Regions from separate parts of the Streptomyces lydicamycinicus genome, predicted to be linked through region 2. Evidence: riboswitches for the same ligand, from Rfam matches in the RefSeq annotation. Region 2 holds a riboswitch; each other region holds the start of a gene.

Region 1 (10,212 bases), on a different contig from region 2:
TCCGTTGGCGAAGAAGATCGGGGCGTGGCCTTCGGTGTTCGCGGTGGCGGGTGGGATGGCACTCGCTTCGTGGGTGGCGGTGGACCATCGGCGGTGCGACGGCACCACGTGACAGCGAAACGTCACGACCGCACGCCATGACGCCGACAGGTGGGGTGGGACGCAAGGTTCCAACGCCACCACCCCACAACCTTGTTGAAGGCCCGATTACATCAGGCCGAAGCCTCATCCAGCAGCTTGAGTTCGTCCTCCGTCAGGGTCACATCGCCCACCGCCAGTAGTGCCGGGAGCTGTTCCACCGTGCGGGCGCTCGCGATCGGTGCTGCGACGGTGGGCTGGGCGGTGAGCCAGGCGAGGGCGATGGTGGCGGGTTCGGCGCGGTGGGCGGTGGCGACGGTGTCGAGGGCCTGGAGGACGCGGCGGCCGCGGTCGGTGTCCACGTACTTGGCGGCGCCTCCCGAGCGGGCGCTGTCGACATGGGTCCCCGGGCGGTACTTGCCGGTCAGGAAGCCGGAGGCGAGGGCGTAGTACGGCACGGCGGCCAGGTCGTGGCGGGCGGCGACCTCGGCGAGTTCGCCCTCGTAGGTGTCGCGGGAGACCAGGTTGTAGTGGGGCTGGAGGGCGACATAGCGGGCCAGGCCCTCGCGGGCCGAGCAGGCCAGGGACTCCTCCAGGCGCTGCGCCGAGATGTTGGAGGCGGCGATCTCGCGGACCTTGCCGGCCCGGACGAGGTCGTCGAGGGCGGTGAGGAACTCCGGGACCTCGACCGACTCGTCGTCGTAGTGGGTGTAGTAGAGGTCGATGTAGTCGGTGCGCAGACGGGTCAGCGAGGCGTCGACCGCGGACTTGATGGTGGCGGGGGACAGGCCCTTGTAACCGGGGAGGGCGCCGACCTTGGTGGCGATGACGACCTCGGAGCGATTGCCGCGGGAGGCCAGCCAGTTGCCGATGACGGTCTCGGATTCGCCGCCCTCGTTGCCGGGGACCCAGTACGAGTAGGCGTCGGCGGTGTCGATGAAATTGCCGCCGCCCGCCACATACGCGTCGAGCACGGCGAAGGACGTCGCTTCGTCGGCCGTCCAGCCGAAGACATTGCCCCCGAGGGACAGCGGGGAGACGGAGAGCGAGCCGAGGGGCCTGCGGCCGAGGGGGCTTCGGGGGCCGGGATTGCCTGCGATGTCTGGAGCGCTGTGTGCGGCGGTCATACGTTGTTGCAGCGTCGGGGGAAGAGGAGTTATTCCGTCCTCTTCCCCCGGTGCGCGTACAGGCAACTCCCGTCAGATGCACACCGATTGAGGTCGGTGTTCAGGCACCCATGTCGCCGCTCATGCGTTGAGGCCGTCGATCATGCGCCCATGTAGCCGCTCATACGTTGAGGCCATCGGCCATGCACGGTCCCCGTCGGTCACGCACACACGCCGTCCGTCACACGCTGAGCCCATGATCGCGCAGCCACGGCATCGGGTCGATCGGGTCGCCGGCGTCGGGGCGCACCTCCAGGTGGAGGTGGGGGCCGGTGACGTTGCCGGTGGCGCCGACGCGGCCGATGACGTCGCCGGTGTTGACCTTGCCGGAGGTCTTCACCATCGAGGACAGGTGGCAGAACCAGAGTTCGGTGCCGTCGTCGAGGGTGAGGACGATGCGGTAGCCGTAAGAGCCCGCCCAGCCGGCCTGGGTGATGGTGCCGGAGTGCACCGCCTTGACGGGGGTGCCGGTCGGCGCGGCGAAGTCCTGTCCGGTGTGGTCGGCGGCCCAGCGGTCGCCGGCCTGGCCGAAGCTGGCGGTGAGCGTGTAGGAGGACACGGGGGCGATGAAGCTCTTCGCCAGTTCGGCGAGGCGCTCGGCCTCCGCCTTCCGCCGGGCCGCTTCCTCCGCCTTGCGCTTGGCCTCCATCTCGGCCGCCTTCTTGGCTGCTGCGGCCTTTTCGGCCGACTTCTGGTGGGCGGCGGCTTCCGTTGCGGCCTGCTGGACAGCGGCCTTTTCGGCGGCGTCGCGGGCCTCCTGCTCGGCGCTGCCCTGCTGCGCGTCGGCCTGCTGGAGGATGCGGCTGCGCAGCGCCTCACCGGCGCCCGCGGCGTTACCCGTGTCCGCGCCCGTCCGCGTGGAAGCGACAGTGGCCGCGCCGTCGGCGGGAGCCGAGGCGGCGTCGGTGGCCGCGGAGTCCTCGTCGGATATCAGCTCGCCGATGCCGGGAAGCTCCTTGGCGTCCGGCAGCTTCTCGGAGAGGTCGTCGGCCATGCCGCCGATGTCGGGCATCGAGATCGGCACCGGCGGACGGTCCTCGGCCGAGGCCATTCCGCTCGCACCGACCGCCGCGATGACTCCGACACCCAGGACGGTGCCGCTGCGGGCGAATCCACCGCCGCGCTGCTTGGCGACGCGGTGCTTGCCTCGAACGGAACGGGTGGATTCCTCGGTGGGATTCCATTCCTCCCACGGTCCGTCGCCGTCATCGACGCCGGGGCCGGCGAAGGCACCTCGGTCATCGAGCGCGTAGGCGGTCGGGTCCTCGGGGGTAGGCCTGTTGGACGCCACGGGGGCGCACTCCTTTCCTTCCTTCTCGCCTACCGGGTTAGCTGACGGGTTCGGAGCAGGAAGGTCTCCTACGGACGCCCGCTGGCGGAGGGCGTCCGATTCACCCCAAGGAAGTGGTTCCCCGGTTCCCTTGGTGCAGTTCGAAGTGCTTGGGGGTGCGTGAAAAGCGCGTGCGGGATTCGGCGTCGGCGCGCGGTGCCGCCTCGGGCGACGGCTGGGACGACCGCGCTGCGTTATCGGACAGTAATAGAGACGGCGACCGAATTCCAAGCGTTCCCACGAATCCGTATGCGCTCCGCACGAGCTGCCGCGCGGTCTTTTCGGCCAGCAGGGCAGCAATCCGGGCGAGTTGGCCCGCCACCCCTAAACGATCTCGCGCGGATTGTGTGCCAGTCGTTATGCGCAGGGGTGCCCCTCAGCTACGGAGGGTGAGAGCAGTAACGTCGGATCATGGTCGTCAACGTCGGGAACACCGGGAACGCCGGACGGGCTGCCGGTTACGCGTGGGGAGTGGCGGAGCGGTACCGGGAGTTCTCCTGGCGGGAGGCGCGCGGCCGGTCCGACGCGCACGAGGAGCTGAGCGCGCGGATCAGCCAGGACCCGGAGTTCTGCGATCTGCTGTCCGGTTCGCTGCCCGCCGGCAGCAAACAGCAGCCGGACCTCCTGCTCGCCGCCGTCCGCTATCTCGACGGCCCGCACGCCGAAATGGGCCCGCGCGGTGCGGCCGCGTACGGGCGCTGGCGCGAGTGGACGATCCGGCACTGGGACGAGGTGCGCGCGGTGATCATGCAGCGCGCCACCCAGACCAACGAACCGGCCCGCTGCGCCACCCTGCTGCCGCTGCTCGCCCGTCTGCCGCAGCCGCTGGCGCTGCTGGAGGCCGGCACGTCGGCGGGGCTGTGTCTGCACCCCGACCGCTATCGCTATCGGTACGAGGCCGCAGGCGAGGACGGGCCGCGCCGCCGGGCCGAGCTGGGGGCGCCGGAGAGCCCGCTGGTGTTCACCTGCCGTACGGGAGGGGCGGCCGACGAGCTGCCCGAACGGCTGCCGCAGATCGTCTGGCGGGCCGGCATCGACCTCGACCCGCTCGATCCGGTCGACGAACCGGACGATCTGCGCTGGCTCCAGGCGCTCGTATGGCCGGGTGACGGGGAGCGTGCGGCACGGCTGTCCGCGGCCGTTGACACGGTGCGGCCGGCGCCGCGGCCGCGGATGGTACGCGGCGACCTGATCGACGAGCTGCCCGCGCTCGCCGCCGAGGCACCGCCCGAGGCGACGCTGGTCATCTTCCACAGCGCCGTGCTGCCCTATCTCCCGCCCGCCCGCCGCGAGGAGTTCGCCCGTCTCGTACGGTCGCTGCTCGCCGGGCGGCCCGGCGGCGGCCACTGGATCTCCAACGAGCACCACTCCGTGCTGCCGTGGATCACCGACTCCGCACCCCACTCGCCCCGCCCGGACGACGCCCTGCACCTGACCCTCGCGCTCGACGGACACCCGGTCGCGCTCACCGGCCCGCATGGCCAGAGCCTGCACAGCCTCTCCGGCGCGAGGGGCACGCCGGGGCGCTGAGCGGGGCCGGGGGGCGGATGCGCTCCCCGGCTCCCGTACGGCCCGCCGTACGCCCGCCCGTCCCCCCTACGCGGGTCCCGCCCCCATAGGCCCCCGCCCGCCAAGCCCTCCTACGGGCCACCGCCTACACCCCCATAGGCCGCTGCACCGCCAGCAGTGCCATGTCGTCGGCCGACGCACCGCCCGTATGCCGTGCCACATCCTCAACCACGGTGTCCACGAGGACGTCCGGGCCGGGGAACCGGCAGCCGCGCAGTTTGCCCGACGGGTTGTAGTAGCGGCCGAGCAGGTCCCGGGCACCGGTCACACCGTCGGTGAAGAAGAGCAGCAGGGCCCCGGCCGGGAAGAACGTCTCGTCCGGCCGGTCCGGCCGGTGTGCCATCTCGCCCAGCCCGAGGGGCGGCGCCGGTGCCCCCGGCAGCAGCTCGCGCAGCCCGCCGTCCGGGGTGAGCAGCAGCGGCGAGGGGTGGCCCCGGTTGAGCACACGCAGCACGGACGGCCCGTTGGCGGGGATCTCGGCCAGGACGGCAGTGGTGAAGCCCTCGGTCTGCTCCACCCCGTCGCGCCGCCCGCCCTCCCGCCGCAGCGCCCGCTCCAGCCGGCCCGCCACCGCCTCCAGGGTGCGCTCCTGTTCCGCCGCCTCACGGAAGGCGCCGATGACGATCACCGCGGTCCGCACCGCGTCCAGCCCCTTGCCCCGTACGTCCCCGACGAGCAGCCGTACGCCGTGCGGGGTCTCCTGCACCGCATAGAGGTCGCCACCGCTCCGGTCCGCCGCCCGCGCGCCCACATAGCGGGCGGCGATGGCGAGCCCGGCGAGCCGTTCGGGCGGCGTGGGCAGGACGGCGCGCTGGGCGGCCGCCGAGACGTCCCGTAGGGAGGCCGGGCGGACGTCGGCGCTCCGGACGAGCCGGTTGATGCCGAGGGCCGACAGGGCGACGGCAAGGACCATGGCGACCTCCGTCGCCGACTCGCCGTGGTCCTGTGCGGCGCCGCCGCGATAGAGGACGACCCAGATCTCGCCGAACACGGCGGCCAGGGCCGTGAGAGCGGTGCCGCGCAGGGCGAAGAGCGGCGCGGCGACCAGCGGGGCGGCCGAGAAGAAGGGGGCGGCGGTGTAGCCGGCGGGCGTCCCCACACCGAAGGCGACGCCGCCGACGATCAGGAGGACGGGAAGCCGGCGCACCAGCAGCCGGCCGGACCACACCAGCCGGGCACGGCGCTCCCCGCTGCCCTCGGGGGGCGCCTCACCTCGGAGCATCCGCACCGGTCTCGCCCCACTCCCGCCCGTCCGTACGGGACCGCCGTGCCGGTCGCCTCGACGTCCCCAGGCTTGCCGGTACGGGCCGGGACGGCGACTCGTCGGGGGCCGGACGGGTCACGGGCCCGTCCGGGGAGGCAGCGCGCGGGCGGCGAACGAAGCCCGGGAGGAAGCCGGGGCCGCCGCGCCCGCCTCCAAGCGCGCCCCGCTCAAGGGCACTTGAAGCCCGCCAGGCGCCCCGCTCACGCCCGAGGGCCCGGACCACACACGGTCCGGGCCCTCGGGGCACTGCATCCGCCGGACGGTCTTCCCGTCCCGCTTCTGGTGGGCCATCAGGGGCTCGAACCCTGAACCAATGGATTAAAAGACCCGACGAACCGGGGACCGACGGTCCCAGGTAGTCCACCGGAGTCCAGTTCTCCCTGGTCACAGCACCTACGGCTGACGCCAGGTCCAGCGCCGGACCGGCCTGTGTCACGCCGTCCGCTCACGCATCGCTCACGCATCGCGGACGGCTGACCAGGCATTCGGCGCAGCGCCTTACGCGTAGGTATCGCAAGTCAGGCAGCGACGGGTCGCCACTCGCCCGGTGTTGCCCTCGGTGGCTCGCAGCGGCTGCGACTCCGATATGCGGGACCAGGCATCTGGATCGAGGCCGGCCACCCAGCCGAACTTCGGCCCAGCGATTTCGCTGTCGGAGAGGTGGTTGCAGCCGGGCAGGTGGGCGTTCCCCGCGGGCGACACGATGATGGCGTGGGGCAGCTGCCCGTGGCGGCTGGCCTGTTTCGGTGCTTGGCCGCCAACAATGCGAGGAGCCACACCCTCGGACGGGCAGGCGCACCCCGCCCCGATGATGAGATCACAGCGATCGCAGCGCTGTTCCGTCACGGCCTGTCGTCCTCTCCTGTCGGATGCCCGGCTCCTCACCCAGGTCCCGTGAGACGAGAGCTGGTGAAGTCGGATCACCATCCCACCTTCCTCAGCCCCAGTCCGGCGATTGCTTCGTGTGCCTCCGGAACCCTCTGCCGCCCCCGTAATGACTGGTTGCCAAGCAGCTTTGGCCACGCGACGCGGACCTATCCTGTGCCCTGAGCTTGGGAATCAATGGGGCGTGTACGCGCCATTGCGGATCTGACCTGCGCAAACGCGTGCCGTGGGGCAGAGTGAAGAGGGTCGGTGGGGACCCGTATTGACCGTGATTCACCGCTCGTTGGGGCATGCGGAGGGCACGGACGTCTTCGGGAGGCGACTGCTTGCCGTCAAGATTCCCGTGCAGGCAGGCGGAAGAGAGGGGCACGTGGGTACCCGCGGCGGGATTGCTGGTGCAAGTGTGCAGGGCCGGCGTGCTCACCACCCCGCTTCCAAAGGTTCGTCGGGGTTGCCTCAGGCAGGGTCGGACGATTCCCCAACCGTCAGGGCCACATCGCGGCGCGGCACGAACTGTACCGGCGCGGTGCGGTCAGGCACAGATGGTGCCCGGCCCGTGCCTGCGGAGCCTGGGCGGTGGCCGAGGAGGGCGGCGCATTTCCGGTCGAATAGAGTCGAGCGCCGGTGCTGAATATCTCATACCGCAACTGTAGAAATGGCCACGGGGGCGGTAGTTGTTTTTTACCCTCTCGAAAGCGTCGGGACCATGTGCCGCGCACGGCCGCCAGTACCGTGCTACCGTCGATCTCAGTTGCAGTTGTGGTTCCCAAGACTTCAAGCGTGCTCGCTGTCGTACACGGCGGAGCGTTTTCGTATTTCCGGTGTTTGTTTCCGGACGGGCAATCAACGCAGCGATACGGAGCCCGCACGGTGTGGGCTCCGGGCACTGCCCCGAAGGAGATATGACATGGCTACTGGCACCGTGAAGTGGTTCAACGCGGAAAAGGGTTTCGGCTTCATCGAGCAGGAGGGTGGCGGCGCCGACGTCTTCGCCCACTACTCGAACATCGCAGCCCAGGGCTTCCGCGAGCTGCAGGAAGGCCAGAAGGTGAACTTCGACGTCACGCAGGGCCAGAAGGGCCCGCAGGCCGAGAACATCGTTCCCGCCTGACGCTGACGCGCACACCGTAGCTGGGGCCCGCACCTTGGGTGCGGGCCCCAGCTCGTTGCTTTTCGGTGTTTCCCGTGTGCCCCGCAACGGCCGCACACGCGGCGTGCGGGCAGCCAGTTCGACTTCCCGACGCCATGACACGGCGGGCAATCCGCCCGCATTCATGCTCCGGCAACTGTTTCGCTCTTCTTTGCAGCATTGCCGGTCCCGCTTCTGCGTGCAGGGTCGACATATTTCCGCCCCGCTTCGTTTCATCTCAATTCATCGGTTCGTTCTTGCGATTCTTTGTGTGCGGCTCATTGCCGCCGGGAATTCCTCGACGTACCGCATCGAGGAAGGTTCTCCATGAACCGCACAGCTCGCACGAATGACCGCTACTCCCGCTCTGCCGGCTCGTCCGGCTCAGGCCGCGGCGGCTACCGCTCCGGCGGGCCGGACCGCTCGGGCACGGGCCGTTCCGGGGGCCCCGGACGGCGTCCCGCGACACTGCAGGGAGAGTTCGCCCTGCCCGTCACCCACACTCCCGCCCTGCCCCCGGCCGAGACTTTCACCGAGCTGGACATGCCGTCGGCGCTGCGGGCGGCCCTCACCGCGGAAGGCATGTCCGCCCCGTTCCCCATCCAGGCCGCCACGCTGCCGAACTCGCTGGCCGGACGCGATGTTCTCGGCCGCGGACGCACCGGATCGGGCAAGACGCTGGCCTTCGGTCTGGCCCTGCTGGCCCGCACCGCCGGACAGCGCGCCGAGCCCCGCCAGCCACTGGCCCTGGTCCTGGTCCCCACCCGGGAGCTGGCCCAGCAGGTCACCGACGCACTCACCCCCTACGCCCGGCCGCTGAAGCTGCGGCTGGCCACCGTGGTCGGCGGGATGTCGATCGGCCGTCAGACAAGCGCACTGCGCGGTGGGGCCGAAGTGGTCGTCGCCACGCCGGGACGGCTCAAGGACCTCATCGAGCGCGGCGACTGCCGACTGAACCAGGTCGCCATCACCGTGCTGGACGAGGCCGACCAGATGGCCGACATGGGCTTCATGCCCCAGGTCACCGCCCTGCTCGACCAGGTCCGGCCCGAGGGGCAGCGCATGCTCTTCTCGGCCACCCTGGACCGCAATGTGGACCTCCTGGTCCGCCGCTACCTCACCGACCCGGTGGTCCACTCCGTCGATCCCTCGGCGGGCGCCGTGACCACGATGGAGCACCACGTGCTGCACGTCCACGGTGCCGACAAGCACGCCACCACCACCGAGATCGCGGCCCGCGAAGGCCGGTCGATCATGTTCCTGGACACCAAGCACGCGGTCGACAACCTCACCCAACACCTGCTGAACAGCGGCGTGCGCGCCGCGGCCCTGCACGGTGGCAAGTCCCAGCCCCAACGCACGCGCACCCTGGCCCAGTTCAAGACCGGCCAGGTCACCGTCCTGGTGGCCACCAACGTCGCCGCCCGCGGCATCCACGTCGACAACCTCGACCTCGTCGTCAACGTCGACCCGCCGAGCGATCACAAGGACTACCTGCACCGCGGGGGACGCACCGCCCGCGCCGGCGAGTCCGGCAGCGTCGTCACCCTCGTCCTGCCCAACCAGCGCCGCACCATGAATCGCCTGATGGCCGACGCGGGCATCACCCCGCAGTCCACCCAGGTCCGCTCCGGCGAGGCCGAACTGAGCCGCATCACCGGCGCCCAGGCACCCTCCGGCATTCCGGTCACCATCGCCGCACCGGTCGTCGAACGCGCCAAGCGCAGCGGCTCCCCCACGCGCGGCCGCCGCAGCCGCCCCGCCCAGGCCCGCCGTGCCGCCGGATCAGCCCGAAGCGCGACACCGACTGCGCGGCAGACCTCCTCGGCCCCGGCCGCCTAGGCCGGTCCCGGACAATCACGCTCAGCTCGTCGGATCGCCACCCTCGTCACGGAGGCTTTCGTCGATGCTTCGGAGCCACCCCCAAGCGGACCACTCCGGCAAGGCAGCCGGCGACGCAACGCGCGCTGCGGGACCTCGCCCGTGATCGGTGGGGACGGGCACGCCCTGAGCGTCGTCGTCCTCACCCGTTGATACCGCTCCCGCCCGGCCGGCGATCCGTTTCCGGCTTCTCTTCGACCTTGTAGAGGCACTATGCGCGTCGTCATCGCCCGCTTCCCCTTCGACCTGCTCAAGACCGAGGTGCAGGATGCGATGAAGGGCATCAAACCCGAACCCGTTACGGGTGAGTCCGTGCTCATCGGTCGCCGCCATTACCCCGTCAAGCAGGTCGGGGAGATCATCACCCGGCAGGATCGCCGTGACTTCTCCGCCGGTGAAGTGACCCGAGCCCTGAGCCGCCTCGGCTTCGTGTGCCGCCCAGCCGCCGCGCTCGTGCCCCCGACCGCTCTCACACCACTGGAGACGGCGTCGGCCTTGCTGGGGCACCCGGCCCGGGCCTGACCTGACGGCTGTGGCGATGCAGGCCCGACGGTCCGAGGCTGGCCTCCCCAAACGCTGTTGCGGGGTCACTCCTGCCATGGCTACCTGGTTGTCAGCGAGGCCCGACAGCCCGAAGGAGGACGGAAGCTGTGTCCCGCGACGCCGCCGAATCCGCAAGTGTGCCCCTCGCCCCGGTGAGGGGAGCACGTGCTCCAGCCGGCCAACCCCGCGAAGCGCACCGTGCCAGTGCCGGTGAGGGCCCTCACCCGATTGCCGCTCTGGTGGAGCGAGGGGCCGACCTGGTGGAGCCGATCAAGCCGAAGCTTCGTGGCTGGCTCCACGCCGCAACGGTCCCCGCCGCGCTGATTGCTGGCGTCGTCCTGATCCGCCTGGCCCGAACCCCGCAGGC
Region 2 (10,212 bases):
AGGGAGGCGGTGCCGTACCGGGGTACCGGGGCGCTGAGCGGGTCGAGCGGTTCGGGTTCCGGCCAGGCGGGGGCGGTGTGGACCATCAGCGGGTGGTGGTGGCCGCGGTGGCCTCGGAGAGCGCCTGGGCGAAGGTGAGCGTCTCGCGCACCGAGTCCGGGCCGTCCCCGGCCTCGCTGACCCGCAGTGAGAGGTCGTCGGCGGTGGAGGAGCCCGTGTAGCCGTGGTCCGCCTCGCAGTTGGGGTCGCCGCAGGCGGCCGGCTCCAGGTCCAGGCGGGCGACCGCGCCCCAGCCGATGGTCAGCACGACCTCACGGGGCAGCTGGCCCGGGGTGTACGACTCCGGGTTGGCGACCACCCGGCTGAGCACCACGGAGGAGATCCGGCCCAGCTTGACGGACTCGGTGGAGGTGGTGGCGTACGGCGACGGTGAGGTGGCGTCGGCGGCCTGCTCGTCGGTGTGACTGACGATGAAGCGGGTGCCGGTGAGGACCAGGACCGTGACATGGCGGCGGACCTCGTTGGCGTCGAAGGTCGTCTCTTGATGGACGAGGTACGACACCACCGGCTCACCGCCGACCGCGGCCTGCACCGCCTCGGCCACGAGCGTCGGGTAATAGCCACTGCGCTCGATCGCCGCGCGCAGCCCCTGGGTCGTCGTACCGGTCTTAGCCATGGAGTCCATCTTACGGGGCGTACCGGGCCGCGAGAGCCTCAGTAGACGGGCAGCCGGCGGGGGCCGAGGTCGGTGGTGGCAGGGGGCCTGGCCAGCCGGACGGTCGCACCGAGGACGGACAGCCCGTGGGCTGCGACGACGACCGGTTCGAGGTCCACGCCGACCACCTCCGGGTGGTCGTCGACGAGCCGGGAGACGCGCAGCAGCAGCTCCGCCAGGGCGGCGGTGTCCACGGGCTGGGAGCCGCGCCAGCCGAACAGCAGCGGGGCGGCGCGGATCGAGCGGATCTGCTCGGCGACCTCGCGGTCGGTGGCGGGGATGAGGCGGTGGGCGATGTCGCCGAGCAGCTGGGAGGGCGCCCCGGCGAGGCCGAAGGAGAGGACGGCGCCGGCGGCCGGGTCGATGGCGGCACGGACGACCGTGTCCACGCCGCGCGGCACCATGGACTGGACGACCGGGCGCAGCTCCTCCGGGGAGCCGAGGTAGTCGGTCAATTCGGCGTAGGTACGGCGGAGTTCGGCCTCACCGGCGATGTCCAGGCGTACGCCGCCGAGATCGGGGCGGTGGCGCAGATGGGGTGCGGTGGTCTTGAGGGCCACCGGATAGCCGAGGCGGGCGGCGGCGCGGACGGCGGTGTCCGGGTCGGGGGCCGGGAGGACGGGGAGGGTGTGGATGCCGTAACGGGCGAGCAGGACTTCGGCGTCCTGGGGCGGCACCGGGACGGAGCGGCCACTGGGGACGTCGGGGGCGAGCCGGTCCAGGAGACGCTCGATGTCGGCGCCGGCCTGGGCCTCCTGGATGTCGTCGTACTCCGGCACCCGGCCCGGGTCGGCGGCCTCCCGGCGCCAGGCGGCGTAGCGGACGGCCTCGGCGAGCGAGCGGACGGCGCGCTCGGCGGCGGGGTAGGCGGGGATCCGGAGGGGCTCCCGACGGGGGCGGCGCGGGGGGTCGGCCTCGGCGTCGCGGGCCGGGGCTGCCTGGCGTGCGGCGAGGGTGGGCGGCGGGCCCGTGGGGACCGGGGGGCGTGGGGCACGAGCCGGGGCGGGCGGGACGGACGGGGGCGCCGGGGCCGGGTGCGCGGGGCGGGCCGCCGGCTCGGGGCTGCCCCCGACGGGAGCCGGGGACTCGGCCGGTTGGGCCGGTGCCGCGAGCGTCTCCGCCAGGTCGTCCATCGCGAGGTGGACGACCGTGACCGGCTTCTGTGGGTGGGCGGTCGCGGCGGTGCGCAGGGCGTCGGCGAGCGCGGCGCCCTCGCTGCTCCCCGGGGAGACAGCGGCTCCCTCCCCCACCCACGGGATGGCCGTGACGACCACGGCATCGCAGCCGTCGGCGACGAGCGCCTCGGCGAGCGCGGCCCGGAAGTCGTCCGGTGTCGCGGCGGAGGCCAGGACGCGGGGGCGCTGCGGGCGCAGCCCCTCGGTCAGGCAGGCGTCGTACGCCAGCAGGGCCAGCGACTCGGAGTTGCCGAGGATGGCGATCCGCGGGCCGGCCGGCAGCGGCTGGGAGGCCAGCAGCAGCCCGGCGTCGATCAGCTCGGTGACCGTGTCGACGCGGATCACACCGGCCTGGCGCATCAGAGCGGCGACGGTGCTGTCGGGGACCCGGACGGTGGGCACCGCGTGGCCGGGCGGGGCGGTGCCGTTGTGCCGGGCGCCCTTGGCGACCACCACCGGTTTGACGGCGGCGGTGCGGCGGGCGAGGCGGGCGAATTTGCGGGGGTTGCCGATGGACTCCAGATAGAGGATCACGACATCGGTGTCCGGGTCCTCGTACCAGTACTGGAGCAGGTCGTTGCCGGAGACGTCGGCGCGGTTGCCGGCCGAGACGAAGGCGGAGACACCGGCGATCCCGCCGTCACCGGGGCCGCGCGCATGCAGTCCGCTGAGCAGGGCGATGCCGATGGCGCCGGACTGGGTGAACAGGCCGATGTGGCCGGCACCGGGCATCCGCGGGGCGAGCGAGGCGTTCAGCCGGACGTCGGGGGCGGTGTTGATCAGGCCGAAGGCGTTGGGTCCGATCAGCCGCATGCCGTACGACCGGGCCTGCCGGAGCAGGGCGCGCTGCCGCTCCCGGCCCTCCGGGCCCGCCTCGGCGTACCCGGAGGACAGGACCAGCACGCCCTGGACCCCGTGCTCACCGCAGTCACGGATCACCTCGGGGACGCTGTCCGCGGGGACGGCGATGACGGCGAGGTCGACCGGGTCGGTGATCTCCCGCAGGGCGCGGACGGCCGGCACGTCTTCCGGGTCGAGCCGTTGCAGGTCCTCGGGGAAGGCGTGGTTGACGGCGTGCACCCGGCCCGTGAAGCCGGAGTCCAGGAGGCTGCGCAGGGCGGTACGGCCGACGCCGCCGGGGGCCCGGCCGGTGCCGATGACGGCGACCGAGCCCGGCGCGAGCAGCCGCTGCACGGAGCGGGCCTCGGCGCGCTGCTCGCGGCCGCGCATCACGGCCATGGACTGCTCGGTCGGCTCCAGGTCGAACTCGAGACGGACCACGCCGTCCTCGAAGGTGCGCTTGTGGGTGTAGCCGGCGTCCGTGAACACCTTGATCATCTTGGAGTTCGCGGGGAGCACCTCGGCGGCGAACCGGCGGATGCCGCGTTCGCGGGCGACCGCCGCGATGTGCTCCAGGAGGGCGGAGGCGACTCCGCGGCCCTGGTGGGCGTCCTGGACGAGGAAGGCCACCTCGGCCTGGTCGTCCTCGGGGTCCTTGGCGGGCAGTCCCTGGTCGTTGATCCGGTCGTAGCGGACGGTGGCGATGAACTCGCCGCCGACCGTGGCGGCGAGCCCGACCCGGTCGATGTAGTCGTGGTGGGTGAAACGGTGCACATCGCGGTCGGACAGGCGTGGGTAGGGCGCGAAGAAGCGGTAGTACTTCGATTCGTCCGAGACCTGCTCGTAGAAGGAGACCAACCGCTCGGCGTCGTCGGGGGTGATGGGGCGGATCCGCGCCGTGCCGCCGTCACGCAGCACCACGTCGGCTTCCCAGTGGGTCGGGTATGCGTGCTCCGGCGGCGTCTGCATGCGGACAGCGTACGACCGGCCACCGACAACCGACCCGGCGCGCGTACGCTCGGGGTGCGGGGCAGGCTGCGACCCCGTAGGACGTACGGCCCGCCGGGCCTCCCAAGGGCCTCACGGCCGCGCGGGCCGGAACGCAGGGCTGGCGGACCACACCCGGCAGCGTGAGAGACTGGTCTAGACAACTGTCACGACTTTGAAGGGCAACACCATGGCAGAGCGCCGCGTCAATGTCGGTTGGGCCGAGGGCCTGCACGCCCGTCCCGCGTCGATCTTCGTCCGTGCGGCCACCGCCTCCGGCGTCCCGATGACGATCGCCAAGGCCGATGGCAACCCCGTCAACGCGGCCTCCATGCTGGCGGTCCTCGGTCTCGGCGCCCAGGGTGGCGAGGAGATCGTGCTGGCCTCCGACGCCGAGGGCGCCGAGGCGGCGCTCGACCGTCTCGCCAAGCTCGTCGCCGAGGGTCTCGAGGAGCTCCCCGAGACCGTCTGAGTCCGCCAGGACCTCTGCTGCATGCGGCGGCCCCGCAGTGGTGACCATCGGTTGCCACTGCGGGGCCGTTTCGCTGCGCGCCTTCCGTTGCGGGAGGGATGCACGGGAATTCCGGGGCGACCCCCATCCGGGGGCGATGGCAACCGATAACCGGGATCAGCGGCGAACGCCATCCGGGGTACTCCGAAAAAGCGCACACCATTAAGCGCACGCGACGCCGATGAAAATCGGCATGCCAAATGCAGGCTCGGATTCGAATAACGCACCGCCACGCGCCACGGCTGCCGATTTCGCGCCTCTTTGTATACGGGGCGATTGTTAAGGGCGGACGCGTGCCGTGTTGACGGGCCGTTTCGGATCCCTCACCTCGGGGGCGGCGGGGCGCCGCAGCCGGTAGACCGGAAGCGAGCGCTCGACATGAGCCGCCATCAGGGCGCGCGCCCGTTCCGCGTCTCCCCGCGCCACCGCGTCCAGCACCGCGCCGTGTTCGTCCCAGGACTCGCCGGGCCGGGACGGCAGTTCCACCGTGTACATCCACTCGATCTTGCGCCGCAGCTGGGTCAGCAGCGCCGTCAGGCTGGGGCTGCCGACCGCCTGGGCGAGCGTTTCGTGGAACCAGCCGTCCAGTTGGCGCAGATCCGCGGGGTTGCCGTGACGGGCCCGCTCGCGGCCGAGGCGTACCAGGCCGCGGAGCACCTTGAGGTGGGCCGGGCTGCGGCGGGCGGCCGCGCGGGCGGCGCCCAGCGGCTCCAACAGGGCCCGGATGTCCAGGAGATCGGCGGCTTCCTGCTCGGTGGGTTCGGCGACGCAGGCGCCCGCGTGGTGGCGTGTGGTGACGAAGCCCTCGGACTGAAGGGTGCGCAGCGCTTCGCGCACCGGCACTCTGGAGACACCGTAACGGGCCGCCAGGATCTCCTCGATCAGCCGGCTCCCCGGCGCCAGCGCACCGGAGACAATGTCGTCGCGAATCGCCGTGCACACCGCATGCGCGGAAATATGGCCTCGCATCTTCCGTGCCTCCGCCGTAATCCCCTGGAAACGCCGCCGGTCGGCGGCTTTTCCGTGACTCTATTCGACCGGCACGGCTTTTCCGACGGCGCCTGGTTATTCATGGATAATTTTTGGCCGGAAGTAGCGGGCCGTCAGCGCAACCCGTGCGCGCTCGCCGCCCTCCGGATACGCCGGAGCCCCGGCCGTGGGACCGGGGCTCCGAAGGACGCTCGGCGTGTGGTGCTGGCCAGTGGGGGGGCGCGGCACCGACAGGGCGCGGGATCAGACGTTGACGCCGTGCCCGCGCAGGTAGGCGACCGGGTCGATGTCCGAGCCGTAGTCGGCGCCGGTGCGGGCCTCGAAGTGCAGGTGCGGGCCGGTGACGTTGCCAGTGGCGCCGGAGAGGCCGATCTGCTGGCCCGGGGTGACCTGCTGGCCGACCGAGACACCGAGCGACGACAGATGGCCGTACTGGGTGTACGTGCCGTCGTTCATCTTGATCACGATGTTGTTGCCGTACGAGCCGCCCCAGCCGGCCTCGACGACGGTGCCCGAGCCGACCGCGTGGACGCTGGTGCCGGAGGCGGCGTGGAAGTCGATGCCGGTGTGGCTGCCGGAGGACCACAGGCCGCTGGAGGCCTTGTAGGAGGTGGAGACGTAGGAGTCGGCAATCGGGGCGACAAAGGCGTTGAGGCGCTTGCGCTCCGCGTCGCGGGCGGCGCGCACCTTGGCCTCGTGGGCGGCCTTGGCCTTCTTCTTCGCCGCCTCGGCACGCCGCTTGGCCTCGTCGGCCTGCTTCTTGGCGACGGCCTCGGCCTTCGCCCTCGCCGCGGCGATCTCCGCGTCGGCCTGCTGCGCGTCGGCCTGGGCCTCGACCCGGCTGGCGAGCTCGTCCCCCAGCACGACGGCCTGCTGGAGCCCGGTGTCGTGCGGGCGTGCCTCGTCCGTCGCGGCCAGCGCCGGCGAGGCCACGGAAGCGACCACACCACCGGCCGCGAGGGTGGCTATGCCGGCGATGTTGCGGCCCGTCTTGACGGGACGGCTCGTGCGACGGTGCTTCCCGGTGGCACGGATGAACGCCATGTGCTGGCTTGTCCTTTCCCTCCTTCTCGCCTACCGGGTTAGCTGACGGGTTCGGAGCAGGAAGGTCTCCTACGGACTCCTCGGAGAGGAGTCCGATTCACCCCAAGGGACATATGGGTCCCCGGCTCCCCTGGCTCGCGCCGTACGGGGACTCGGCGATGGCTGCCCGGTGCCACTGTTGTGGCGGACTTGTGACGAACAGCCGGACTGACGCTAAACGGGGCAACTTTCAATCGGCAAACAGATCAGCTTTTTTGTGCGGGATGCCACAAGAACCGGGGCACCAGCCGCGATAAACCGGACATACGGCGGCTCCCGTGGCCGAAAAGCACCACGGGAGCCGCATGTCGATATATGACCTTCCGTCACCCCGGCCGGACTAGCCGCTGACGACGGTCACCTCTCCGATGCCCAGCGCCTTGACCGGTTCGGCGATCTGTGCCGCATCGCCCACCAGGACCGTCACCAGCCGGTCCACGGGGAAGGCGTTGACCGCCGCCGCGGTCGCCTCGACCGTGCCGGTCTCCGCGAGGCGGGCGTACAGCTGCGCCTGGAAGTCGTCCGGCAGCTGCTGCTCCACCTGGTCGGCGAGGGTGCCCGCGACAGCCGCCGCGGTCTCGTACTTCAGCGGCGCGACCCCGACGAGGTTCTGCACGGCGACATCCCGCTCCTCGTCCGTCAGCCCCTCTGCCGCGAGGGTGCGCAGCACCTTCCACAGGTCCTCGAGCGCCGGGCCGGTGGAGCCGGTGTCCACCGAGCCGCTGATGGCGAGCAGCGCGGCGCCCGTGGAGCCCTCCGGGGAGCTGGGGGCGGTGGAGCGCAAGACCTGGCCGAAGGCCCGCACCCCGTAGGTGTAGCCCTTCTCCTCCCGCAGCACGCGGTCCAGACGGGAGGTGAGGGTGCCGCCCAGGCAGTACGTGCCGAGGACCTGCGCGGGCCACACCCGGTCGTGCCGGTCGGCACCGATACGGCCGATGAGCAGCTGTGTCTGGACGGCCCCGGGGCGGTCCACGATCACCACCCGGCCGGTGTCGTCGGCGACGATCGGCGCGGCCGTCAGCGGCTCAGCCGTGGAGCCGGTCCAGGCGCCGAGGGTGCCGGCGAGCGCCGCGTCGAGGTCGACGCCGGTGAGGTCACCGACCACTACGGCGGTGGCCGTGGCGGGCCGTACATGGGCGTCGTAGAAGGCACGGACGGCCGCGGCGTCGATACGCGCGACGGTCTCCTCGGTGCCCTGCCGGGGCCGCGACATGCGGGCGGTGGCCGGGAACAGCTCCTTGGACAGCGACATCGCGGCGCGGCGGGCCGGGTTGGCGAGCTCGTGCGGAATCTCGTCGAGGCGGTTGCGGACCAGCCGCTCGACCTCGCTCTCCGGGAAGGCGGGCGCCCGCAGCGCGTCGGCGAGCAGGCCGAGCGCACGGTTCAGCCGGGACACCGGCACCTCGAGGGAGACCCGTACACCGGGGTGGTCGGCGTGCGCGTCCAGGGTGGCGCCGCAGCGTTCCAGCTCGGCGGCGAACTCCTCCGCGTCGAGCGTGTCGGTCCCTTCGGACAGCGCACGCGCCATGATCGTGGCGACGCCGTCCAGGCCCTCGGGTTCGGCGTCCAGCGGCGCGACGAGGTTGATCTCGACGGCGACGACCTGCTGGCCGGGACGGTGGCTCGTCAGGAGGGTGAGCCCGTTGGGCAGTTGGCTGCGCTCGGGGGCAGGGAAGGCCCACGGCTTGGGTGCGCCCCCCTGGGGCTGCGGGTGGAAGTCCATGGTGCTCACGGGGGAATCGGCGTGGGTGGTGGCGTCGCTCACTGGTCCGCCTCCCCTTCCTCGGTGTCGGCGGCGTCGGTCGGCTCGGTGGGCTCGTAGACGAGCACCGCGCGGTTGTCGGGGCGCAGCCGGGCCTTGGCGACGGCCTGCACCTCCTCCGGGGTGATGTCCAGCACGCGCTGGACGGCGGTCAGCGCGAGCTGCGGGTCACCGAACAGGACGGCGAAGCGGCACAGTTCGTCGGCGCGGCCGCTGACCGTGGCCAGCCGGTCGAGCCACTCGCGCTCCAGCTGGGCCTGCGCCCGCTCCATCTCTTCCGGCGTCGGCCCCTCGGCGGCGAACCGGGCCAGCTCCTCGTCGACCGCGCGCTCGATGTCGGGAACCTCGACCCCGCCGGACGTCTTCACGTCCAGCCAGCCCAGCGAGGGGGCGCCGGCCAGCCGCAGCAGGCCGAAGCCGGCGGCGACGGCGCTGCGGTCGCGGCGCACCAGCCGGTTGTACAGGCGGGAGGACTCGCCGCCGCCCAGGACGGTCAGCGCCAGGTCACCGGCGTCCGCCTCACGGGTGCCGTCGTGCGGCAGGCGGTAGGCCGCCATCAGGGCGCGGGAGGGTACGTCCTCCTCGACGACCTCGCGCAGCTCGCCGCCGAGGATGTCGGGCAGGGTGCCGTCCCGGGGCGGCTGCTTGCCGTCGTGCGAGGGGATCGAACCGAAGTACTTCTCGATCCAGGCCAGCGTCCGCTCGGGGTCGATGTCGCCGACGACCGACAGGACGGCGTTGTTGGGCGCGTAGTACGTACGGAAGAAGGCCCGCGCGTCCTCCAGGGACGCCGCGTCCAGATCGGCCATCGACCCGATGGGCGTGTGGTGGTACGGGTGGCCCTCGGGGTACGCCATGGCCGTGAGCTTCTCGAAGGCCGTGCCGTAGGGGACGTTGTCGTAGCGCTGGCGGCGTTCGTTCTTGACGACGTCGCGCTGGTTCTCCAGTGACTCTTCGTCGAGCGCGGTCAGCAGCGAGCCCATCCGGTCCGCCTCCAGCCAGAGCGCGAGCTCCAGCTCATGGGCGGGCATGGTCTCGAAGTAGTTGGTGCGCTCGAAGCTCGTGGTGCCGTTGAGCGAACCGCCGGCGCCCTGCACCAGCTCGAAGTGGCCGTTGCCCTTCACCTGCGCGGAACCCTGGAACATCAGATGCTCGAAGAGGTGAGCCAGGCCCGTACGGCCCTTGACCTCGTGGCGGGAGCCGACGTCGTACCAGAGGCACACCGCCGCGACCGGGGTCAGGTGGTCTTCGGAGAGCACCACGCGCAGGCCATTGGCCAGCCGGTGCTCGGTCGCTGTCAGGCCGCCGGAGCCGGCTTGTTCTGTGGCCGTGTGACCCATGGGCATGTACGTCCCTTCGATCCGCTTGCGAGGAAGTTCTGTCACTGTATGCAAGCGCGTCGGCATCTGGCGAAGTTCCCGTCCGACCGGCCCCGAACGTACGCCGCGCTCGGCTCCCGCGGGGCCGAAGGGGGAGTCGCGGTCGGCGTTGTCAGTGGCGCGGTCCACAATGGTCCGCGTCAGACTCAGACATACTCGCGGGTCGATCCCCCAGCTGGTTGACCCGACTGGTTGACCCGACGCTTTCCCGACATCGGCAGTAGACGCAGCAGAAGGAGCCGCAGCCGCGATGGCCCGCCGCAGCACGAAGACCCCGCCGCCGGACGACTTCGAGGAGAGGATCCTCGACATCGACGTCGTCGACGAGATGCAGGGTTCCTTCCTTGAGTACGCGTATTCGGTCATCTACTCGCGCGCCCTGCCGGACGCCCGCGACGGCCTCAAGCCCGTGCACCGCCGCATTCTGTACCAGATGAACGAAATGGGGCTGCGCCCCGACCGCGGCTACGTCAAGTGCGCCCGCGTCGTCGGCGAGGTGATGGGTAAGCTCCACCCGCACGGCGACGCATCGATCTACGACGCGCTGGTGCGCATGGCGCAGCCGTTCTCCATGCGGCTGCCGCTCGTGGACGGCCACGGCAACTTCGGTTCCCTGGGCAATGACGACCCGCCCGCCGCGATGCGGTACACCGAGTGCCGGATGGCGTCCGCCACGTCCCTGATGACGGAGTCCATCGACGAGGACACTGTCGACTTCTCGCCGAACTACGACGGCCAGGAGCAGGAACCGGCCGCCCTCCCCGCCGCGT
Region 3 (10,212 bases), on a different contig from region 2:
GACCGGCGCGCGCCGCAGGGGCAGCAGAAGCTCGCCCGCGCGCTGGCCAAGACCTCCCGTTCCATGGGGATCGACGTCAATCCGCGGTTCGGCAAGTGGGACGACCAGCAGGTCATCCTCGGCGAGACCAAGGATCCGTGGATCACCCGGGAGCCCGCGAAGCAGCAGGCCTGACCGGCGCACGGGTGGACGGCCGGCGGCCGGGGCCGGGGCCCGCCCGCCGTCGGCCCCGTCAGCTTCGTCAGCCCCGCCCACCCACCGCCACCGATCGGTGTCAGTGCCGTGCGTTACGTTCGAGGCGTGAACGCTGACGCCTCCGCCTCCGCCGCCGGTACCGGCGCCGACGCCCGTCCCGAGGGTGCCGGTACCGGACGCCTGGTTCTGCTCACCACCAGCCACCGGGTCGCCCCCGGGCTCCTGTCCTGGCCCGCATGGCAGATATTGCGGGCGGCCGACCGTGTGGTGAGCGCCGATCCGGATCATCCGCAGCTGCCTTATCTGCGGGAGGCCGGTATCGAGGTGGAGACCGCCGCGCCCGCCGCCCGCGAACTGGTCGACTACTGCGTGCCGGAGGCCCGTACGGCCGTCGTGCTGACCTCGGCGGTCGGTGAGAGTGCGCTGACCGACGGGCTGGCACGGCTGGCCGGTTCCGGCCGGGAGACCATGCCGGATCTGGAGCTGCTGCCCGGCTCCTACGACCTGCCCGGTGCCCGGCTGCTCGATCTCGTCCAGGTCATGGACCAGATCCGCGCCGAGTGCCCCTGGAGCAGCGTCCGTACGCACCGCGATCTTGCCAAGTACGGCATCGAGGAGGCGTATGAGCTGGTCGAGGCCATCGAGGAGGGCGACCGCGCGGAGCTGAGGGAGGAGCTCGGGGATGTGCTCCTCCAGGTCGTCTTCCATGCCCGGATCGCGCAGGACGATCCGGACGAGCCGTTCTCCATCGACGATGTGGCGGGCACGCTCGTGGAGAAGCTGCTGCACCGCCACCCCCATGTCTTCGGGGACGAGGACGCGGCCACCCCGGAGGACGTCAAGGCGCACTGGCTGCGGAAGAAGGCGGAGGAGAAGCAGCGGGAGTCGGTGACCGAGGGGATTCCGCTGGCCCAGCCGGGGCTGGCGCTCGCGGCGAAGCTGGCGTCGCGGGTGCGGACGGCGGGCATCGAGGTCGCGCCGCCGGCCGGGGAGGGCATCGGCTACGACCTGCTGGCGCTCGCCGTACGGGCCGAGGCGGAGGGCGTCGACCCGGAGGCCGCCCTGCGCGCGGCGGCGCGGGCCTACCGCGATGCGGTGGTGGCCGCCGAGGGCAGTGCCGAGTAAGCGCTGACAATCAACGGGTGGACGTGAGCGACGGCGCCGGTACGTCGGCTGCGGTGGCCCGCCCCTTCCGGCCCCCGCCGGCAGCCCGGCGTCGCATGCGCTCCAGCACCCACAGCGCCACGACCACGGCGGCCAGCACCGCGCCCAGCACGCACACCCCGTACCAGCCCGCGGCGCCCCAGACCACCGAGGTCAGTGCGGAGCCGACCGCGCCGCCCACGAAGTAGCTGGTCATGTAGGCGGAGTTGAGGCGGTTCCGGGACTCGGGGCGCACCGCGTAGACCAGGTGCTGGTTGCTGATGTGGACCGCCTGCGCGGACAGGTCCAGGATGATCACCCCGGCGAGCAGCGCGGCCAGGGACCAGGCGCCGCCCGCTCCGCCGAGGGCCAGCAGGCCCCACGAACCCAGCAGCAGGAACGCCGCCGCGCCGGTGACCCGGTGCGCCAGGCCGCGGTCCGCCAGCCGTCCGGCCACCGAGGCGGACAGCGAGCCGGCCGCGCCGACCAGCCCCAGCAGCCCGATGGCCGACTCCTGCCAGCCGTAGGAGGGCCCGGACATCAGGAACGCCAGCGCCGTCCACAGCACGCTGAAGCCCGCGAAGGTCAGGGCGCCCAGCGCGCCCCGCCACCGCAGCACCGGCTCCTGGCGGAACAGCGCCAGCGTGGAGCGCAGCAGCGCCGGATAGCGCAGCCCGACGGTGGTGCGCAGGGCCGGCAGCCGGAGCCGCAGCAGCACGGCCATCAGCAGCATCAGCGCCGCGTTGACCCAGTACACGGTGCGCCAGCCGCCCAGTTCGGCGAGCAGCCCGGCGGCCGTACGGGCCAGCAGGATGCCGAGCAGCAGTCCGGTCATGACGGTGCCCACGGTCCGGCCGCGCTCGGCGGGCGCCGCGAGGGTCGCCGCGTACGGCACCACGACCTGGGCGGCGACCGAGGCCAGACCGGTCAGGGCGGTGCCGGTGAGCAGGAGGGCGGCGTTGGGGGCGCTCGCCGTGACGGTGAGGAAGACCGCGGTCGCCGCGGTCAGGGTGACGGCCAGCCGGCGCCGCTCCAGCAGATCGCCGAGCGGGACGAGCAGCAGCAGCCCGAGTCCGTAGCCGACCTGGGCGACGGTGACGACCAGTGCGGCGGTGGACGCGGACAGGTGCAGATCGCGGCCGATGACGTCCAGCAGCGGCTGGGCGAAGTAGTTGCCGGCGACGGAGAGCCCGGTGGCGACCGACATCAGCAGCAGGGTGCCGCGGCCCAGGCCCGGTCGCGTCGCGGGGGAGTCCCCGGCGTCCGGCTCCGGTATGTGCTCGGTCTCCATGACCTGACCTCCTCGGTGCGCCCACCGCCACCGCGGCGGCGGGCACGGTCCAGCCTGGGGCCGGGGGATCCATGAGTCCAACACATTGTTGTCATCGCATTGATCGTGGATGCAGATCAATGGCTTTAGAGTCGGTGGTCATGGAGCTTCAGCAGATGCGGTATGTGGTCGCGGTCGCCGAGACCGGTGGGTTCACCCGGGCCGCCGAGCGCTGTCATGTGGTGCAGTCCGCGCTCAGCCATCAGATCGCCCGGCTGGAGAAGGAGCTCGGGGCCCGGCTCTTCGACCGGACCAGCCGCAGTGTCCGGCTGACCGCCGCCGGGGAGGCCTTCGTTCCGGTCGCCCGGCAGGCGCTGGAGGCGGCCGAACGGGCCCGCGCCGAGGTGGCGGCGGCGACCGGGGAGGTGCGCGGCCGGCTCGCGGTCGGCGCGATCACCACCGTCGCGGCCGTGGATCTCGCCCGTGAGCTGGGGGCCTTCCGTACGCGGTGCCCGCAGGTGCGGATCAGTCTCCAGACCGACATGAGCGATGAGCTCATCGAACAGGTGCGGCAGGGCGTGCTGGACGTCGCCTTCGTCGGGCTGGTGCCCGCGGCCCGCACCGTCGGCGTACGGGAGAAGGAGCTGGCGCGCGGCGAGCTGGTCGCCGTCGTGCCGCCGGGGCATCCGCTGGCGGGGCGGGAGTGGACCACGCTGTCGCGGATGGCGCGGGAGACCTTCGTCGACTTCACGGCGGGGTCGGCGGCCCGCCGGCAGCGCGATGACGCGTTCCGTGCGGCGGGGCTGACCTCGGAGGTGGCGTTCGAGGTGACCACGGTCGAGTTCCTGGCGAAGCTGGTGCGGGCGGGCCTGGGCGTCGGCATGGTCCCGGAGGCCATCGCCTCCGAGCTGGCCGGGCTGCACATCGTGCGGGTGCGCCCGGCGCCCGAGCGGACCGAGCGGGTGGTGTGGAGCGGCCTCGGCCCGTCGCCGGCGGCGGTGGCCTTTCTGACCGGGCTGGGGGTGGAGGTGGCGTAGGGCCCGTCTTCGAAGCCCCGCCTGCCTCGCGGCGCACGACGGGACTGCGACGACAGGCCCTGGCCGGGCCCCGCCCGGTACGCGGGCGCGCCGTTGTGCGCCCAGCGGTTACGGTCGGAAGGTGCACGACAAGCCCCACACCACCGCCGCCGACGCCCCCGCGGGCTGCCCCGCCGCCGGGCCCGCCCCCGCGCTGTTCACCTGGGAGTTCGCCTCCGACCCGTACCCCGCGTACGCCTGGCTGCGCGAGCATGCGCCGGTGCACCGGACCGAGCTGCCCAGCGGTGTCGAGGCGTGGCTGGTCACGCGGTACACGGAGGCGCGGCAGGCGCTCGCCGACGCCCGGCTGTCCAAGAACCCGGTCCATCACAGCGAGGCCGCGCACGGCAAGGGCAAGGTCGGCATCCCGGGGGAGCGCAGCGCCAACCTGATGACGCATCTGCTCAACATCGACCCCCCGGACCACACCCGGCTGCGCCGGCTGGTCTCGAAGGCGTTCACCCCGCGCCGGGTCGCCGCCTTCGCCCCGCGGGTCCAGGAGCTGACCGACCGGCTCATCGACGCCATGATCGCCAAACCGGGCGGCGCCGGGGAGGCCGACCTGATCCATGAGTTCGCCTTCCCGCTGCCCATCTACGCGATCTGCGATCTGCTGGGGGTGCCGCGCGAGGACCAGGACGACTTCCGGGACTGGGCGGGCATGATGATCCGGCACGGCGGAGGGCCGCGCGGCGGCGTCGCCCGCTCCGTGAAGAAGATGCGCGGCTATCTCGCCGAGCTGATCCACCGCAAGCGCGCGTCGCTGGGCGACACCGCCGAGGCGGACGAGGATCTGATCTCCGCCCTGATCAGGGCCTCCGACCACGGGGAGCATCTGACCGAGAACGAGGCCGCAGCGATGGCCTTCATCCTGCTCTTCGCGGGCTTCGAGACCACCGTCAACCTCATCGGCAACGGCATCTACGCGCTGCTGCGCCACCCCGCCCAGCGGGAGCTGCTCCAGAAGTCGATCGCGGCGGGCGACACCGAGCTGCTCGCCACCGGCATCGAGGAACTGCTCCGCTACGACGGCCCCGTGGAGCTGGCGACCTGGCGGTTCGCGACCGAGGAGCTGACGCTCGGCGGGCAGCGGATCGCCGAGGGGGACCCGGTCCTGGTGGTGCTGGCCGCCGCCGACCGCGATCCGGCACGCTTCGACGAGCCGGATGTGCTCGATCTGACCCGGCGTGACAACCAGCATCTGGGATACGGGCACGGCATCCACTACTGCCTGGGCGCGCCGCTCGCCCGGCTCGAAGGACAGACCGCGCTGGCGACCCTGCTGACCCGGCTCCCGGACATCCGGCTTGCGGTGGAACCGGATGATTTGCGCTGGCGCGGCGGACTCATCATGCGCGGACTGCGTTCACTTCCGGTGGAGTTCACTCCGGATCGGCCCTGACCAGCGACAAGACAAAATGTGACGCAGAGTCAACCGCGTGACCATTACGTGATCCGCACTACACCGACTTGTGACTACCCGAGACCCCGGCTACCTTTCGACCCGACGATCGACTGGCTTCACTCGATCGGTCGAAGCGGTGATGTGGGGGACCGGTGTAACGGTGCCGCTCGCGTGCGTCGGCCGGCCGGAGGCTCCGTCGAGCAGCTCGAAGAGCTCGTCGAACAACTCAACCGCCGCGCGAAAGGCATCCGCATGCGTTCCGGGAACGGCCGACATCGTCGCCCCCGTCAGGCACCGGCCATCTTTGTCACGGCGGGAGTGACCGGCGCCGGCTTCGCCCTCCCCCTCCTCGGGGCGAGCGGCGCACACGCCGCCGACACCGCGACCTGGGACAAGGTCGCCCAGTGCGAGAGCGCCGGCGTGTGGAGCGCCGCCTCGGGCAACGGCTACTACGGCGGCCTCCAGCTGACCCAGGAGATGTGGGACAACTACGGCGGCTCGGCCTACGCCTCGCGGCCCGACTACGCCAGTCGCTCCCAGCAGATCGCCGTGGCCGAGTCGATCCTCGACGACCGCGGGCCGGACGCCTGGCCGAGCTGCGCCGTGAACGCGGGGCTGACCGGCGACGGCAAGGCCCCGGATGTCGACCCGGGCAGCACCAGCACCCCCGCACCCGACCCGTCGGACTCCCAGGGCTCCCTCGACCCCTGGGACACCTCCGGTTCGTCCCGGTCGCACGACGACGGGGACTCCGCCGGGCAGGACGACGCGCCGCGCGACGAGCACGGCGACGCGGACAGGCGGCCGTCCGACGCGACGCCCTCGCCCGACCCCTCGGACTCCGGCGAGCCCGGCGACGCGTCCACGAGCCCGGAGCCGTCCGACCCGGCGACGCCCGGCGACCGGGACGACGACCCGTCGCGGTCCGCCGACCCGTCCGAGGACGACCCGTCCGGCAGCCCCTCCACGGACCCGTCCGAGGACGGCAGCCGTACGGACAGCACCGGCACGCCGCACAAGGTGCCCACCAAGGGCAAGCACCGCGGCGAGGCGGGCGACGAGGGCGCCAAGGGCAGCGACGACGGCAGGTCCGGCGGCCGGCACGCCTCGCGGGGCGACGACGCGCACCGTACGGGCCCGGCGGCCGACGGCGACTACACGGTGCGCCCGGGTGACAGCCTGTCAGCCATCGCCGTGGCTCACCGGCTGCCCGGGGGATGGAGCGCGCTGTACGACCGCAACGAGGGCGTCATCGGGTCCGACGCGGACCTGATCCAGCCCGGCCAGCAGCTCGATCTCGGGCGGAACGCGGGGTAGTTCGGCACCCTTCGCCCTCTTTTGGGAAAGTGAGACAAGGGTCTCGTTGACTCCGGTGGGGTCCGGTCTGCGCAACACCGGCATACCGGGCCTCACCTGCGGATATGTAACCAACCCGTGATCAAAAACGGTCAACTTGGTTCAGATGGTGGGGTTTGAACCCCAAGGGCATTACTGCTTAACGTCAGGATCGCTCGCCAAAGCGGGCCCTTCGATCACACGCCGAATCCTGCCGGTGGTCGAAGGCACTTGACGCGCAAGCGCCGAAGGCAGGAGCGGGGGACCCAGGATTTGTGCCGGCCCCGCCCGTGAAAACGGGTCAACCGGCTTGGGGTGAAGCCACGTGCGTCCTGCGCACACGGCCGGGCGACTCATCAGTCCGAACCCGACAGCTCACCTCGCAGGCGTCGGTGAGGAAACGAACGAACCATGCTGATCTTCAAGGGCAAGCACCGTCGTCCCTCCAAGGCCGTCCGCGTCGCCACCCTCGCCGGTGTCGCCGGTGCCGCCGTGGCCGTGCCGCTGATGGGCGCCACCTCCGCCTCCGCCGCCTCCGTCGCCACCTGGGACAAGGTCGCCCAGTGCGAGTCCGGCGGCAACTGGTCGATCAACACCGGTAACGGCTACTACGGTGGCCTCCAGTTCTCCAACTCCAGCTGGGCCGCCGCCGGTGGCACCCAGTACGCGCCGCGCGCCGACCTGGCCAGCAAGGCCCAGCAGATCGCCGCCGCCGAGAAGCTCCTCGCCATCCAGGGCCCGGGCGCCTGGTCCTGCGCCGGTGCGGGCAACCTGACCGCCGGTGGTCCGTCCCCCGACGTCGACACCTCCACGCAGACCAAGTCCGCGCCGAAGCAGGAGTCGGCCGAGCCGGAGGCCAAGAAGGCCCCGTCCGAGGACCGTGCCTCGCGGTCCGCCGAGCGCAAGTCCACCGGTCACGGCAACTACACCGTCAAGGCGGGCGACACCCTCGCCAAGATCGCCAAGGCCCACGGCACCGACTGGAAGTCCGTCTACAAGGCCAACAAGTCGGTCATCGGCGGCAACCCGAACCTGATCATCCCGGGTCAGCAGCTCAACGTCTGAGCCGGAGCTCACCGGGGCTCCTGAGGGCCCGAGCGGCGGGCCCCTCTTTCCTCCGTGAGACCGCCCCGTCACGGCGCGCCCTTCCCCCCAGCGCGCCGTGGCGGGGCTTCTCGTGTCCCGGACCGCTCCCAAGCCCCCCGGCCGCCGGCAGGCCGCTGACCGGCACTGTTCCGCCACGTTTCCCCTTCGGCGAACAATGTGCCAAACGTCCCGCGAACTGGGCCTTTGGGCAGGTTTTCGGGGGTGTTCCGTCCCACGGAGCGGGCCAAGGGCAGGCGGACGAGCCCGGGGCCGTTAGGCTCATGCGCAGAACGCCAGACACCCACGAAGGAGACAACGTGCCGTCGATCGACGTCGTCGTAGCCCGCGAAATTCTCGACTCGCGAGGTAATCCCACGGTCGAGGTCGAGGTCGGCCTCGACGACGGCAGCACCGGCCGTGCCGCCGTCCCGTCCGGCGCCTCCACCGGCGCCTTCGAGGCCATCGAGCTCCGCGACGGCGACCCGAACCGCTACCTCGGCAAGGGCGTCGAGAAGGCCGTCCTGGCCGTCATCGAGCAGATCGGCCCGGAGCTCGTCGGCTACGACGCGACCGAGCAGCGGCTGATCGACCAGGCGATGTTCGACCTGGACGCCACCGACAACAAGGGCTCGCTCGGCGCCAACGCCATCCTCGGCGTCTCCCTCGCCGTCGCGCACGCCGCCTCCGAGGCCAGCGACCTCCCGCTGTTCCGCTACCTCGGCGGCCCGAACGCGCACGTGCTGCCCGTCCCGATGATGAACATCCTGAACGGCGGCTCGCACGCCGACTCCAACGTGGACATCCAGGAGTTCATGATCGCCCCGATCGGCGCGGAGTCCTTCTCCGAGGCGCTGCGCTGGGGCGCCGAGGTCTACCACACCCTCAAGAAGGTCCTGAAGGAGCGCGGCCTGTCCACCGGTCTCGGTGACGAGGGTGGCTTCGCCCCGAACCTGGGCTCCAACCGTGAGGCCCTCGACCTCATCCTGGAGGCCATCAAGCAGGCCGGTTACGCCCCCGGCCAGGACATCGCGCTCGCGCTGGACGTCGCCGCCTCCGAGTTCTACAAGGACGGCAAGTACCAGTTCGAGGGCAAGGACCGCTCGGCCGCCGAGATGACCGAGTACTACGAGGAGCTGGTGGCGGCCTACCCGCTGGTCTCCATCGAGGACCCGCTGTTCGAGGACGACTGGGCCGGCTGGAAGGTCATCACCGACAAGCTCGGCGCCAAGGTCCAGCTCGTCGGCGACGACCTGTTCGTCACCAACCCCGAGCGCCTCGCCCGCGGCATCGAGGAGGGCTCCGCCAACGCGCTGCTGGTGAAGGTCAACCAGATCGGCTCGCTGACCGAGACCCTGGACGCCGTCGAGCTGGCCCAGCGCAACGGCTTCAAGTGCATGATGTCGCACCGCTCCGGTGAGACCGAGGACGTCACCATCGCCGACCTCGCCGTCGCCACCAACTGCGGCCAGATCAAGACCGGCGCCCCGGCCCGCTCCGAGCGCGTCGCCAAGTACAACCAGCTGCTGCGCATCGAGGAGATCCTCGACGACGCCGCGGTCTACGCCGGCCGCTCCGCCTTCCCGCGCTTCCGCCACGGCAGCTGACGAAGACGGCCCGCTGCCAGCCGGACAGGGCAGCAGGGGCTGAACGGGCGAGGCAATCGCCCCGCGCCCCGTACGTCCCCGGCGACGGTCCCGTACCGTTGCCGGGGACGTACCTGCTTGAAGCAGTCAGGCGTCCGTCAGTGAAGGGGAGACGACGTGCCCGCGGACCGGTTCTCGACCGCGACCCGACTCAAGGCGCTCGGCGAGCAGGCCGCCGCCCGCGTCTACCGCGCCCGCCCGCCCCGCCGCAACCGCCTCACCGGCCGTGCCGCCCTGCTGGCGCTGGTGATGTGCTCCCTGGTCGTCGCGCTCGCGTATCCCATAAGGCAGTACGTCTCCCAGCGCTCCGACATCGCCGAACAGCGCCGCAAGGCCCAGGACGCCGGTGCGGCGCTGGACCGGCTGCGGGAGCAGAAGGCCCGCTGGCAGGACCCCGCGTTCGTACGCCAGCAGGCCCGCCGGCATCTGCACTACGTCATGCCGGGCGAGGCCGGATACATCGTCCCGGACGGCTCCGGCACCGGTCCCGCACCCAAGGGGGCGCGGGCGGCGCAGCGTCCCTGGTACGAGAATCTGTGGGACGCCGTCGACGCCGCCGACAAGCGGTGACGCCGGCCCGTACCGCCGGCGGGCGGCAGCCCGTACTGTCGACAGCGGACGGCCCGCCGCGCCGCACCGCCCCCTCCACACCACTCACCTCACCGAAAGCGCACATGGACACCCCCCCGCCCCAGACCGAGCCCACCGAGCCCACCGCCGCGGACATCGCCGCCTTCAAGGAGCAGCTCGGCCGCCCGCCCCGCGGGCTGCGCGCCATCGCGCACCGCTGCCCCTGCGGCCAGCCGGATGTCGTCGAGACGGCGCCGCGCCTGGAGGACGGCACGCCCTTCCCCACGCTCTACTACCTCACCTGCCCGCGCGCGGCCTCCGCGATCGGCACGCTGGAGGCCAACGGCGTGATGAAGGAGATGTCCGAACGGCTGGCGACCGACCCGGAGCTCGCCGCCGCCTACCGGGCGGCCCACGAGGACTACATCCGGCGGCGGGACGCCATCGAGGTGCTGGCGGGCTTCCCGAGCGCGGGCGGCATGCCCGACC

What was found. A riboswitch is a leader RNA that binds a small molecule or an ion and turns the genes downstream of it on or off. The one in region 2 is predicted to bind cyclic di-AMP.
Region 1: it holds a riboswitch for cyclic di-AMP, as region 2 does, so the genes downstream of both, TU31_RS09170 (M23 family metallopeptidase) here and TU31_RS28920 (M23 family metallopeptidase) in region 2, are expected to answer to the same signal.
Region 3: it holds a riboswitch for cyclic di-AMP, as region 2 does, so the genes downstream of both, TU31_RS19895 (transglycosylase family protein) here and TU31_RS28920 (M23 family metallopeptidase) in region 2, are expected to answer to the same signal.

The regions. Positions count from the first base shown of each region.
Region 1 is NZ_BBNO01000002.1:833,459-843,670, reverse strand. It holds gene TU31_RS39625 (hypothetical protein) at 1-112, shown strand, start outside; gene TU31_RS09175 (aldo/keto reductase) at 213-1,205, opposite strand; gene TU31_RS09170 (M23 family metallopeptidase) at 1,426-2,535, opposite strand; cyclic di-AMP (ydaO/yuaA leader) riboswitch at 2,547-2,701, opposite strand; gene TU31_RS09165 (DUF2332 domain-containing protein) at 2,986-4,104, shown strand; gene TU31_RS09160 (PP2C family protein-serine/threonine phosphatase) at 4,229-5,365, opposite strand; gene TU31_RS09150 (cold-shock protein) at 7,200-7,403, shown strand; gene TU31_RS09145 (DEAD/DEAH box helicase) at 7,749-9,263, shown strand; gene TU31_RS09140 (SCO5918 family protein) at 9,516-9,824, shown strand; gene trhA (PAQR family membrane homeostasis protein TrhA) at 9,998-10,212, shown strand, end outside.
Region 2 is NZ_BBNO01000008.1:601,631-611,842, forward strand. It holds gene TU31_RS28895 (alkaline phosphatase family protein) at 1-86, opposite strand, end outside; gene TU31_RS28900 (DUF5998 family protein) at 86-676, opposite strand; gene TU31_RS28905 (bifunctional acetate--CoA ligase family protein/GNAT family N-acetyltransferase) at 715-3,699, opposite strand; gene TU31_RS28910 (HPr family phosphocarrier protein) at 3,908-4,189, shown strand; gene TU31_RS28915 (GntR family transcriptional regulator) at 4,508-5,197, opposite strand; gene TU31_RS28920 (M23 family metallopeptidase) at 5,462-6,262, opposite strand; cyclic di-AMP (ydaO/yuaA leader) riboswitch at 6,275-6,430, opposite strand; gene TU31_RS28925 (M16 family metallopeptidase) at 6,642-8,024, opposite strand; gene TU31_RS28930 (M16 family metallopeptidase) at 8,063-9,403, opposite strand; gene TU31_RS28935 (DNA gyrase/topoisomerase IV subunit A) at 9,693-10,212, shown strand, end outside.
Region 3 is NZ_BBNO01000005.1:494,206-504,417, forward strand. It holds gene TU31_RS19865 (SurA N-terminal domain-containing protein) at 1-174, shown strand, start outside; gene TU31_RS19870 (nucleoside triphosphate pyrophosphohydrolase) at 301-1,320, shown strand; gene TU31_RS19875 (MFS transporter) at 1,331-2,629, opposite strand; gene TU31_RS19880 (LysR family transcriptional regulator) at 2,770-3,645, shown strand; gene TU31_RS19885 (cytochrome P450 family protein) at 3,767-5,086, shown strand; gene TU31_RS19890 (transglycosylase family protein) at 5,342-6,406, shown strand; cyclic di-AMP (ydaO/yuaA leader) riboswitch at 6,658-6,828, shown strand; gene TU31_RS19895 (transglycosylase family protein) at 6,836-7,489, shown strand; gene eno (phosphopyruvate hydratase) at 7,792-9,114, shown strand; gene TU31_RS19905 (FtsB family cell division protein) at 9,271-9,723, shown strand; gene TU31_RS19910 (DUF501 domain-containing protein) at 9,828-10,212, shown strand, end outside.